Regions from separate parts of the Paenibacillus wenxiniae genome, predicted to be linked through region 2. Evidence: predicted binding sites of a transcription regulator. Region 2 holds the regulator's gene; each other region holds the start of a gene.
What was found. Region 2 encodes Rex, which represses fermentation and respiration genes when NADH is low (regulators of the CRP and FNR family bind a similar motif). Its sites were predicted from a motif close to TTGTGAAATATTTCACAA; they were not measured.
Positions count from the first base shown of each region.

Region 1 (4,290 bases), on a different contig from region 2:
GAATGCTACATCCGGTCGTACGATCATTATGGTTGTACACGATCTGAACCATGCTTCCCGTTATGCTCATCATATGATCGCGATCAAGAAAGGCAAAGCAATCGCTGAAGGCGCACCAACTGAAGTGATGACGTGTGATGTACTGCGTGATGTATTCGGCATCGAAGCGGATATTATCGTTGATCCACGCAGCGGTGTGCCACTGTGTCTGCCGTATGCACTGGAAGGTCATACACATGAAGCGGTACAGGCGGAGCAGCAAGTACAACAAGTGCGTCAGCAAGCACCGATGTTGCAAGCTGTTCGGAACTAATTCTATGTAAAACAGTAAAAATAAAATAGTAAAACACAATGGTGTCTGCTACAGTACATTTTGCTGAGTGACATGATCTCATTTTACATCCAAGCCACGGTCAATCGGACTGTGGCTTTTTGTTATCCTTTTTTGTTATGCTTCTGGCTATCTCCTTTTGTCATACCTATATAAATAGGAGGAATGGCGCTCAAATATTCGCTATATACGAAGCAAAAATCCAAACTATGCGTTTCCTCATACTATATTTGTGAAAGTATGAACAAAGTATGAACATCCTCCAAACCTATTGCATTGTGACAAAAATCACAATATAATTACATCATAAGGTGAAAACATTCACAAGCCAATCGTTTCCACCATACCCCAATCAGCAAAGGCTGTAGTTAGGGGAGAGGATCATTTCATCATTCTCTTCCCATGACGTAGCCATTGCGAAACGACTAGCGAATCGAGTCGGTTAACAAACAAGCCGGGCGATCATAAATAAAAGATCGACTAGCTCACATGCATGACGAGTACAGAACACAGAACACAGAACACAGAACACAGAACACAGAACACAGAAAGCAGAGTGTGAAAAAGAATAATACCGACTAGCTGCATCATTAGCTATACAACAGCAGCTTGCACTATGGAGTAGCAAGATCTGCGATCATCAAAGGTTATTATTTTAAAAGTAATCATTTTACTCGTCTTATAATGTGAATGTATTCACTAAGTTATTTCCTTATTTCTTTCAGATACGCGATGGAGCAACTGACCTATTGCACCTGTCGGAATGGATGACAAGCTTTGCACAAATACAGAATTACACAGGAGGAAGAAATCATGAAAGTAGCTGTTATTGGATGTACACACGCAGGAACCGCCGCCATCGTCAACACCGCAAAGCTGTACCCGGATGCTGAGATTACCGTGTATGAGCGTAACGATAATATTTCGTTTCTGTCGTGCGGTATTGCCTTGTATGTAGGTGGAGTCGTTGAGGATGCACAGGGACTGTTCTATTCCTCGCCGCAGCAACTGGCCGAGCTAGGTGTAACGACCAAAATGCTGCATGAAGTGACCTCCGTCGATACCGATGCCAAAACATTAACTGCACGCAACCTGAACACAGGTGAAGTGCTAACCGATACATTTGATAAATTAATCGTAACGACGGGTTCGTGGCCGATCATTCCGAAATTCGAAGGCATTGAGCTGAACAATATCGTTTTATCGAAAAACTTTAACCACTCTAACACGATCATCGAAAAAGCGAAAACCGCGCGCAATATCGTCGTTGTCGGCGCAGGCTATATCGGTGTCGAGCTGGTTGAAGCGTTCCAGATGAACGGCAAACAGGTGACGCTGATCGATGCGGAAGATCGCATTTTGAGCAAATATCTGGACCCTGAATTTACCGCACGTACCGAACAAACGTTGACCGAGCAGGGAATCAAGCTGGCATTGAATGAGAAAGTCTTACGTTTTGAAGGTGAGCATGGTAAGGTGAGTACGGTTGTAACTGACCGTGGTGAGCATACCGCCGATATGGTCATTCTGTGCATCGGCTTCCGTCCACAAACCGAGCTGCTTGCCGGACAGGTCGATATGCTACCTAACGGCGCAATTATCGTCGATAACTATATGCAAACAAGCAAACGGGACGTCTACGCTGCCGGCGATAGCTGTGCGATCTACTACAACCCAACCGGACAGCATGCGTACATCCCACTCGCAACCAACGCAGTACGGATGGGTACACTGGTCGCACGCAATCTGGTGCAACCGACAACCGAATATATGGGCACACAGGGCACATCCGGTATCAAAATTTATGAAGACAACATCGCCGCAACCGGTATGACCGAAACCGCTGCACGTCTGGCAGGACTGGATGTGGAAACATCGACGATCGAAGATAACTATCGTCCGGAATTTATGCCGACGCATGAGAAAGTTACACTGAAAGTCGTGTATGAGAAAAATAGCCGCCGTATTCTGGGCGCACAGATCATGTCGCATGCCGATCTAACCCAATCGATTAATACAATCTCGGTGTTCATTCAAGCTGGCATGACCGTCGATCAACTGGCCTTTGTCGACTTTTTCTTCCAGCCACATTACAACAAACCGTGGAACTACCTGAATAGTGTAGGTTTGCAAGCATTGCCTGCGGTAGCTGTGAAGGAACCGGTGAACGTATAAAGATAGCACGTGTATGGATAGTAGATGTAAGGATAATAGCTGTACGGATCGTAATGATGTAGATGACGTAGAAAATGAAGGTTGCAGTTGTTTGGCAGTGGATGAGTATACAAGAAATAAAATGCTTGGAGTGTATGACGTTGCTGTATTTGAATCTGTGTTACACATGCTGGATGGAGAGCGATATATGTGTTCAGCGTGTTTAATATAAATGAAAGCCTGCTTGCGGTTTGGACGCAAGTAGGCTTTTTATTGTACAAATAATATGCAATTTCAGGATTGTTATAGCACCATTCGGGACTGTACGGAAGCGGTTTTAAATGTTTTATATCGTCTCAATTGTACATTTAGTTATCATCCGTAAGCCAAAAATAATTGTGAAGGTTTAAATTAGAGATATTCATTAGAGGATGGGCAAAGTATAGACTGTCACCCATTTTAAATTCAAATATTTAAAATAATTCGCTCCATAAACTCATTAACGTGATATTTGTTACTTTTTTCACAAAGTCAATCTATTAAAATTGAAATATGAAAATAAACGCTGATTGCAGGCGACAATAAAGTGAATTCTTACTGTATGGACAGACGTGGTATGTGGCATATAGATATTCTCCTATCCTGATCTCATCCATCCGGCAATGAATTCCTCAAAGGAGAGAACCTTACTATGGCTTATTACAAACCACAGCAGATCGCGCTCAACACCATCGAGACCGGTGTGACGAAGGCGCGTTCCAGCTGGACGCAGATGCTAGTACTGGGCTTTTTGGCAGGTGCTTTTATCGCACTTGGTTTTTTATTGGATATTCGGGTGATTGCGAGCATGCCGGAGGAATGGGGCAGCTTTGCGAATTTTGTAGGCGCTTCGTTGTTCCCGGTGGGGCTAATTCTGGTGCTCGTTGCAGGTGGCGAGCTGTTAACCGGTAATATGATGGCGGTGCCGCTAGCACGTATGGCTGGACGCATTCGCACGCTTGAAGTGATACGTAATTTGTTCGCAATTACGCTGGCAAACCTGCTCGGTGCGTTATTCGTTGCTTATTTTTTTGGACATGTGGTCGGTATGACGGAGACTGGGCCTTATCTTGCCAAGACGGTAGAGATGGCAGGACATAAGCTGGAGGGGAACTTCCTGCAAATGTTTGTATCTGGTATTGGTTGTAACTGGCTCGTGGCGTTGGCGGTATGGTTATCGTATAGTGCGGATAATATTAGCGGTAAAGTGTTAGGCATCTGGTTTCCGACGATGGCGTTTGTTGCGATCGGATTCCAGCACGTTGTAGCCAATATGTTTTTGATTCCGGCTGCGATCTTTGCTGGCTATTATTCATGGGGACAGTATGCAATGAATTTTGTACCGGTATGGCTTGGTAATTTGACAGGTGGTGCGCTATTTGTTGCCTGCGCTTATTTTGTAGCTTATATTCGTCCAACTGGAGTGGGCGCGGTTCCTGCCTCACCGGTGGACAGTACAAGCCAGATGGCAAAACCGGACGCGACGACTGGAAACGGGGCAGGTGTCGCTGTGGCGCTACCGTTACAGCATAGCGAGCAGGCGCATGGTTGAGCCAGGTAGGGGATCATTAGCGATCGTGGATAATAAAGGGATAGAGTTCAGGGGGATGCCAGTTGTATGTAGTTGAGCCATACTTCGCTGTGAAAGTGAAATAAGGGAAAAGGACGATATATGGTAACAATGATCTGATGATATATCGCAGTAATGATCTGATAATGTATCGTAATAGCGATCTTGCAGCACCCGGTGCAAGGAGAGACCGTTT
Region 1 is NZ_JBCGUH010000005.1:95,966-100,255, reverse strand. It holds gene AAHF22_RS11215 (ABC transporter ATP-binding protein) at 1-313, shown strand, start outside; gene AAHF22_RS11210 (FAD-dependent oxidoreductase) at 1,145-2,506, shown strand; gene AAHF22_RS11205 (formate/nitrite transporter family protein) at 3,177-4,076, shown strand.
Region 1: the regulator Rex is predicted to act here: its motif matches at 2,997-3,014, upstream of AAHF22_RS11205 (formate/nitrite transporter family protein).

Region 2 (4,290 bases):
TGCTCGGTAATCGTACCTGCCGTTGGCTCCACATGCACGGCATTCGTACCTGTAGCTGGCGTACCATCGGTATTAAATTTAACCCAGACCATTACATTTTGATTTTGATCGTTGCTGCCCTGAATGACCCAGTAAATCGAAGTATCATTCCACACCGACTTATAGCTATGTGTGACCGATGCTAGCTTCGCATTTTGCTGAGCAATCTCAAGTGCAGCCTGCTCCTGGCTCCACGGCTTTGCCATCACATGAACGTAGAACTGATTCACGCCCAGCACGATCAGTCCGAGGATCGTAATGATGATCGCAATCCATTTGCCTGTTCCCAAATTTCGCAAGACACGCCATCCTTTCTAATCTGTTGCAAGTCAGCGTGTGAGCAAGCCTTCAAAGGCCGACTGCGCTTCGCGACGAATTTTCTCCTCGTCCAGCGTCAGCGATACGCCATCCTTGATTACCTGTTTGCCATCTACCCATACGTGCAGCACATCTTTAGCGCTCGCAGAGTATACGGTGTGAGAAATAAAGTCTGTGAACGGCAGGAAGTGTGGCTGATCGATATTGAGCGATGTAATATCGGCTTTCATGCCCACTTCAAAGCTACCTGTGTTATCGAGAAATACCGATTTGGCACCATATTCTGTACCCATACGCAGCGCTTCTGCGGCTGGAACCGCAGTTGGATCGCCAGATACACCTTTATGAATAAGTGCTGCCAGACGCATTTCTTCGAACATATCGAGGTTATTGTTGCTTGCCGGTCCATCCGTACCAAGCGACACAACTACGCCAGCTTTGAGCAGATCCGGCACACGTGCCACACCGCTTGCCAGTTTAAGATTACTTCCCGGATTATGTGAAACGGTTACTTTGTGCTTCGCCAGCACTTCAATCTCTTCATCGTTCAAATGAACCGCATGCGCAAGCAGTGTTGGACGAGTGAATACGCCGAGCTTTTCCAGATGAGCAACCGGACGCAGACCATAATCGGCTACATTTAGTTCGACTTCAGCAATCGTCTCCGACATATGTGTATGCAGCGGCACATCCAGATCATGCGCTGCCTGTACAAAACGTTCGATGTATTGCGGCGGGCAAGTATACGGTGCATGCGGAGACATCATCGTTGTAATGCGTCCATCTGCTTTGCCATGCCAGTCACGCACAAATTGGGTAGCCTGATTCAATTTCTGTGTCTGTTCTTCTTCAGAGCACAGACCGATCACACCGCGCATCAATACGGCTCTCATCCCGGATTGCTCAACCACTTCAGCTACGCGCTCGGAGCGATCATACATATCGAGGAATGTAGTCGTACCGCCTTTGAGCATTTCCAGTACAGACAGTGCTGTTCCGATGTACACATCGTCACTCGTAAATTTCGCTTCCATCGGCCACATTTTTTCCTGCAACCATACTTGTAATGCCAGATCATCGCCATAGCCGCGCAGCAGTGACATCGCAGCATGTCCATGACTGTTTACAAGTCCGGGAATGAAAAATTGATGACGTCCATCGACAACGACGACATCCTCGTCTACCTGAGGCTCCTCTTCACCAATATACGTGATCAGATCATCTTCAATGACCATATGACCATGCAACACAGGCTTCGGTCCGTTCAGAACGGCAAAAATACCATTTTTAATCATCCATTTACTCGGAGAGTTGTTCATTAATGTCTAATTCCTTTCCGTCTTCAAGATAATAAGCCAGACTAAGCAAATCGGTTGTAAAATCCGCCGTATGCACACGCACATGCGGTGGTGTTCTTAAAATAATCGGTGCAAAATTCAAAATCGCTTCAATCCCTGCATCGACCAGTTGATCAGCAACATGCTGCGCTTCCGTATTAGGAACGGTAATAATACCGACACGGATACTTTTCGCCTGAATCGTCTCTGCCAGATCGCTCATCGGCTTCACAGTTAGCGTATTGATTTTCGTGCCGACTTTCGGCTCGTAGGAATCAAACACCTCGACAATCTTCATCGTCTCCTGCAAATAGGCGTTGTAATTGGAAAGGGCATGACCGAGGTTACCAGCCCCGATCAGCGCCACATTAATCTGCTGATCCAGCTTGAGGATATGACGAATTTTCTCGATCAGATACGATACGTCATAACCGATCCCTTTACGTCCAAAATCGCCAAAATAGGCCAGATCCTTACGAATTTGTGCTGGATTCAGATCCAGCTTTTGCCCCAGCTCCTGAGAGGACACTGTAGGCACCTCGCGAGCATGCAGCTCATTCAGATATCTTAAATAGACAGGTAATCTTCGCACGACGGCTTCAGATATTTTTTCGGATTTCATGCTTGCTCCCCCTCTTGATTTGCAGCTTCCGTCTCCTGTGGCCGGTCACTCAACCATTCGGCAATACGGGGAATCATCTGACGGGTATACATATGCTCCATTTTGGGACCTGGCAGTGAATACAGGAAGTGTCTGCCGTAATAGGACTCAATAACCCGCGTATCATAAATGAGCACGATCCCTCGATCGTTTGCCGTCCGGACCAGTCGACCGAAGCCCTGTTTGAACCGGATCACTGCCTGTGGCACAGATAATTTCATAAATGGATTTTTCTTTTCTCTTTTGAGCCGTTCGCTTTTCGCTTCAACGAGCGGATGGTTAGGCGGCTGGAAAGGTAAGCGGACGATAGCCAGACAGGTTAACGCCTCGCCTGGAATATCCACGCCTTCCCAGAAGCTGCTCGTTCCGAGCAATACCGATGCCGGATGCTCCTGAAAGCGGCGGGTCAGCTTCGTACGACTGCCGCCATCTACTCCCTGACCGAAAACTGCAATCTCACTAGTAGATAATTTCGCCTTCAGCGGCTCATACACCTGCTTGAGCATCCGATAGGACGTAAATAATACGAGCATGCGTCCTCGTGTCGCCTGCGCAGACTCGGCAAGCGACTCCACCAGCATCGATACAAAATGTTCGTCACCAACGCTGCCTTTCAAAGTCGGAAAGTCGCGCGGGATCAGCACTAACGATTGCTCGCGATAATTGAACGGCGATTCCAGCATGACCGTGTTCAGCTTGCCCTGCTGCTCGGCTTCTTTCAGCCCTAGCTGGTCAATCATATACTGGAACGTTTTATCGATCGACAACGTCGCCGATGTCAAAATGATACTTTTCTTTTTATCGAAAAAATGCTCTTTCAGCTGTTCACTCACATCAACCGGTACAGCATACATTTGCAGCGATTTGCTGCGGTAGCTTGCATTCGCTTCATACCAGTATACCGTATCTGTGCTATCCAGCTTCACAAAATGACGCAGATCATCGCGCACGCTGCCGAGATCCTTAAACAGACCCGTCACATCAGTCACCAGACCATCGGTATCGACAATATCGTCAGATTCTTTAATTTTACCCATAATATGCTCACCCTGGCGGATAATCTGGCTGAGTGCGATATGGATACGATTTTCCAGTTCGGTAATATGTGCCCATTCTTCCGGCTTTTTATCCGGTAATAGACGTAGCGTAAATTGCGCTGCTTCTCCTGGTCCAGCATCGCTACGCTGTGGTAAAAGGGCAAACAACAGCTCATTCAGCTTGTCCCAATCTTCCTTCACATCCGCCAGCTCAGGATACAAATTATCGATCGCAATCGCCCATTCCATCGCTCGTTCACTGCCGGATGAACCAAGTTGCTGACGTAGCACAGCAAGCTGTCCATTTTTGCTATCTTTGAACAGACGCAGCAATGGATGAACCAATGTGAAATATTTCATGTGCATACCCAGATGCTTACCAGCCACATCTTCCAGATGATGGGCCTCGTCAATGACAAGTCGTTCGTAACCAGGCAATAGTTGATGCCCTGCCTTAATATCGGTAAACAATTTGGAATGATTCGTAATGACCACATCTGCTGCGCCAGCTTCATGCTTGGCACGGTGGTAGTAGCACTGCTTGAACCACGGACAGGCGCGTCCCAGACAGGAATCGGTATCACTTGCTACCGTTTCCCAGAAGTCGCCGCCACGGTTGCCCATGTTCAGTTCTTCATCATCACCGGTTTCTGTCGCCGTTAGCCAGACGATCATCTGCGCTGCAATCAGCACATCTTCTTTAGGACTCTGAAATTCCTTTGTATTTATTTTATGCTCAAATTTGCGCAGACACAAATAATGCTGTCTTCCTTTAAATACCGCCGCTCGAAAAGCAAACGGAATCACCTTCGTCAACAGCGGTACATCACGTTCACGCAGCTGTTCCTGCAAATTGATCGTATGCGTACTGAGCATAACACGTTCATTCGTTTTGACA
Region 2 is NZ_JBCGUH010000008.1:37,342-41,631, forward strand. It holds gene AAHF22_RS15290 (cell wall elongation regulator TseB-like domain-containing protein) at 1-338, opposite strand, end outside; gene AAHF22_RS15295 (amidohydrolase) at 369-1,676, opposite strand; gene AAHF22_RS15300 (redox-sensing transcriptional repressor Rex) at 1,657-2,316, opposite strand; gene dinG (ATP-dependent DNA helicase DinG) at 2,313-4,290, opposite strand, start outside.

Region 3 (4,290 bases), on a different contig from region 2:
CTTTTCTTAGTCGTGGTGGGCATCGTCCGTTACGTCAGTGACGGAAGCGAAACTACTGATAATCCAAGATATGACCAGCTCAAAGCAGCGCTGGCTGCCGGTAATGTGTCTTCAGTGACGCTTCAATTCGACAATTATGCTTACCTGGTGACTGGTGAGTATAAAACGCAGCCTGCTGATGCCAAATCCAAGCAGTTTACAAGTTACATCCCTGCCACCGATGCAGCATTAGATGAAGTGGATGCTGCGATGGCGAATTCGGGAACGCAGGTGACTGTGAAGCCGATGGAGGGCGATAGCATCTGGCTGTCCTTTATCACTTCGATGATCCCGCTCGTTATTATGTTTATCCTCTTTTTCTTCCTGTTCAATCAGGCACAAGGTGGCGGCGGCAAAGTGATGAACTTTGGCAAAAGCCGTGCCCGTCTGTACAACGAAGAGAAGAAAAAAATTACATTTGAGGACGTAGCCGGTGCGGATGAAGAGAAGCAGGAGCTTGTGGAAGTTGTCGATTTCCTCAAAGATCCGCGTAAATTCAACACCGTCGGCGCGCGTATTCCTAAGGGCGTTCTGCTCGTAGGTCCTCCAGGTACGGGTAAAACGCTTCTTGCTCGTGCAGTAGCAGGGGAAGCTGGCGTACCGTTCTTTAGCATTTCCGGTTCGGACTTCGTCGAAATGTTCGTCGGTGTCGGTGCATCCCGTGTGCGTGACCTGTTTGAAAATGCGAAGAAAAATGCACCATGTATTATTTTCATTGACGAGATTGATGCGGTAGGTCGTCAGCGTGGCGCCGGCTTGGGTGGCGGTCATGACGAACGTGAGCAAACGCTCAACCAATTGCTCGTTGAAATGGATGGTTTTGGCGCTAACGAAGGGATTATCATCGTAGCTGCAACGAACCGTCCGGACATTCTCGACCCGGCGCTTCTGCGTCCAGGCCGTTTTGACCGTCAAATTACAGTGGATCGTCCAGACGTTAAAGGCCGCGAAGCGGTACTCAAAGTACATGCTCGCAACAAGCCGCTGACAAAGGACGTCAAACTCGATATTATCGCGAAGCGTACAACAGGCTTCACCGGAGCGGATCTGGAGAACCTGCTGAACGAAGCTGCCCTGCTGGCAGCACGTCGTAACCGTCGTGACATTTCCATGCGAGAAGTGGACGAAGCGATTGACCGCGTTATCGTCGGTACAGAGAAACGCAGCCGCGTTATCAGTGACCGTGAGAAACGCATCGTAGCTTACCACGAAGCAGGTCATACCGTTGTTGGTTACTTCCTGGAACATGCGGATATGGTACACAAAGTAACGATCGTACCGCGTGGTCGTGCAGGCGGATACGTGATCATGATGCCGAAGGAAGATCGTACACTCGTAACGAAGCAAGAGCTGCTGGATAAAGTAACCGGTTTGCTCGGCGGACGTGTAGCGGAAGAACTGTACATCGGTGAAATTGGTACTGGTGCATATAGTGACTTCCAGCAAGCGACCAGTATTGTACGCAGTATGATCGTTGAATACGGTATGAGTGAAAAGCTTGGACCGATGCAGTTCGGTAATTCGCAAGGTCAAGTCTTCCTCGGCCGTGACTTTGGTCATGAGCAAAACTATAGTGATGCGATTGCGCATGAAATCGATCAGGAAATGCACCGTTTCATTACGGATTCGTATGAGCGTTGCCGCGAATTGCTGCAAAAGCATTCCCGCGAAATGCACCTGATTGCTCAGACGCTGCTTGAAGTAGAGACACTGGATTTCGAACAGATCAAACAACTGATCGAAACAGGTTCTCTGGAAGGCGCTGGCGAAGGTACAGACGGTGGCAACGACGGTACACCTAACGAAGCAGGTGAGCCAACATTCGATAGCATCGGTGATTCCCAGGTTCGTCTGGAAAAGGATGATACCCCTTCGACTTCTCCGGAAGCAGGCGGCAACATCCCGAACAATCCAAATGACGATTCCGGCAATAACCGTGGACCAGGCGGCGGAACACCGACGATCTGATCCAGCATTTCCATCGTTATGTATGAACAACCTGTCATGCAGGTAATGGCAATATCCCATATGATTACATTGATCAACCTCCGAAGGATTCGTTCCTTCGGAGGTTTTTGTTTGACTGAAATGTATATCTCTAAAACATTGTCTAAAATTTTAATCATCTTCCATCATTTACAGATTGACAAGCGACCGTTACATTGTGTACATTATTGGGGAAGTTTATCACAAATTAGACACATTTCACACAGGAGTACGCAATTTTTTTCACAATCCTTATGCTACTAAATGAATGTATGCTAGTCATTCGTTAACAGCAGACAAGAAACGTGGGCAGGCAACATTGTGAAAAGTGTCTCAAACAACAGGGAGATGAAATGATGGAAGCGTTGGCACTTGAAAAAAAAGCAGAGCGTGATGCAGAGCTTCGTGAACGTTTGCTACAGCTGAAGAAAGAACGTAATGCTATTATTTTGGCGCATTATTATCAGCGTGATGAGATTCAAGAGGTTGCGGATTTCCGTGGTGATTCGTTTTTGCTCGCCCAAAAAGCAGCGCAGACGGATGCGGATACGATTGTATTTTGTGGGGTTCATTTTATGGGCGAAAGTGCCAAAATTCTTGCACCGAACAAAACGGTCATCATTCCTGACGAACGTGCTGGCTGCCCGATGGCTGATATGGTCAATGTGGACGGACTGCGTCGTCTAAAAGAAAAGCATCCGAATGCCAAAGTGGTCACGTATATTAATTCCTCTGCTGATGTGAAGGCAGAAACAGATATTTGCTGTACGTCTGCCAACGCTGTCAAAGTTATTCAATCTGTTGATTCCGATGAGATCATCTGGGTGCCCGATAAAAACCTCGGTCACTATGTACAGCAGCATACCGATAAAAAGATGATTATTTGGGAAGGCTACTGCAATACTCACGATATGTTAACCGTTAAAGATGTGTTTGAAATGAGAGCGAAATATCCGAACGCACAGTTTGTCGTTCATCCAGAATGCCGTCCTGAAGTTGTTGCACTGGGTGATTTTGTCGGCAGTACGACTGCGATTATTAAATATTGCAAAGAATCTGATTGTCAGGAGTTTATTGTCGGTACAGAGGATGGTACAGGCTACCAGCTTCGTAAAGACAGCCCGGATAAAAGTTTCCATTTTGCCAGTAAATATCTGGTGTGCCCGAATATGAAAGTGAACAATTTGAAAAAGCTGGTCAACTGTCTGGAAACGATGAAGCCGCAAATTTATGTACCACCAGCGGTAGCTGATCGTGCACGTATTTCATTGGAGCGTATGCTGCAAGTTTCCTCGTCTTAATCTTGTTCGTATGATAGGGATTGTCGTTATTTCGATCAGAGAAAGGCAGGCGTGACCATGCCAGAGCTACAATCTACCGTGACAGACGGTCATTCGGTCATTCGTACCGATGTGCTGATAATCGGGACAGGAATTGCCGGATTATTTACCGCTATTGAAGTAAGTGAATCTAAGAACGTGCTCTTAATCACAAAGGACAAGCTGATGGAGAGCAATACACGTTATGCGCAGGGTGGAATCGCTGCGGTAATGGCAGCGGATGATGCACCGTCCTTTCATTTAGAGGATACATTGCTTGCTGGTGCCGGGCTATGTGATGAAGAGGCGGTAGAATTGCTTGTACAGGAGGGACCGAAGCGGGTGCAAGATCTGATTCGGCTCGGTACAGCATTTGATGCACGGGATGGACAATTGGAGCTAACAAGGGAAGGTGCACATAGCCATCGCCGCATTTTGCATGCGAATGGAGATTCGACCGGATTTGAGATTGTGCGTGCATTATCCGATCGAGTACGTCAGCAGCCGCGCATCGACGTATGGGAGCATCACTTTACGATTGAACTTGTAAACGTAAATGGAGATTGTGTCGGCGCAATCGTCCAGCGACCGGATGGGCAAATCGTTACCGTCTATGCGGATGCGACGGTACTATGTACGGGTGGGAGTGGACAGCTTTACGAGCATACGACCAATCCAAAGGTGGCGACTGCCGATGGCATTGCGCTCGCTTACCGTGCCGGAGCATTATTACGCGATATGGAATTTATTCAATTTCATCCCACAGCTCTTTGTCATCCGGGTGCGCCGTGCTTTCTCATCTCCGAGGCGGTGCGTGGTGAAGGAGCGATTTTGCGCAATCGTCAGGGTGAGGCCTTTATGGAGCGTTATCATCCGCTACGCGATCTGGCACCACGCGATATCGTTGCTCGTGCGATTGTGAGTGAGATGGAACGGGAGCAGAGCG
Region 3 is NZ_JBCGUH010000022.1:16,690-20,979, reverse strand. It holds gene ftsH (ATP-dependent zinc metalloprotease FtsH) at 1-2,007, shown strand, start outside; gene nadA (quinolinate synthase NadA) at 2,382-3,326, shown strand; gene nadB (L-aspartate oxidase) at 3,384-4,290, shown strand, end outside.
Region 3: the regulator Rex is predicted to act here: its motif matches at 2,345-2,362, upstream of nadA (quinolinate synthase NadA).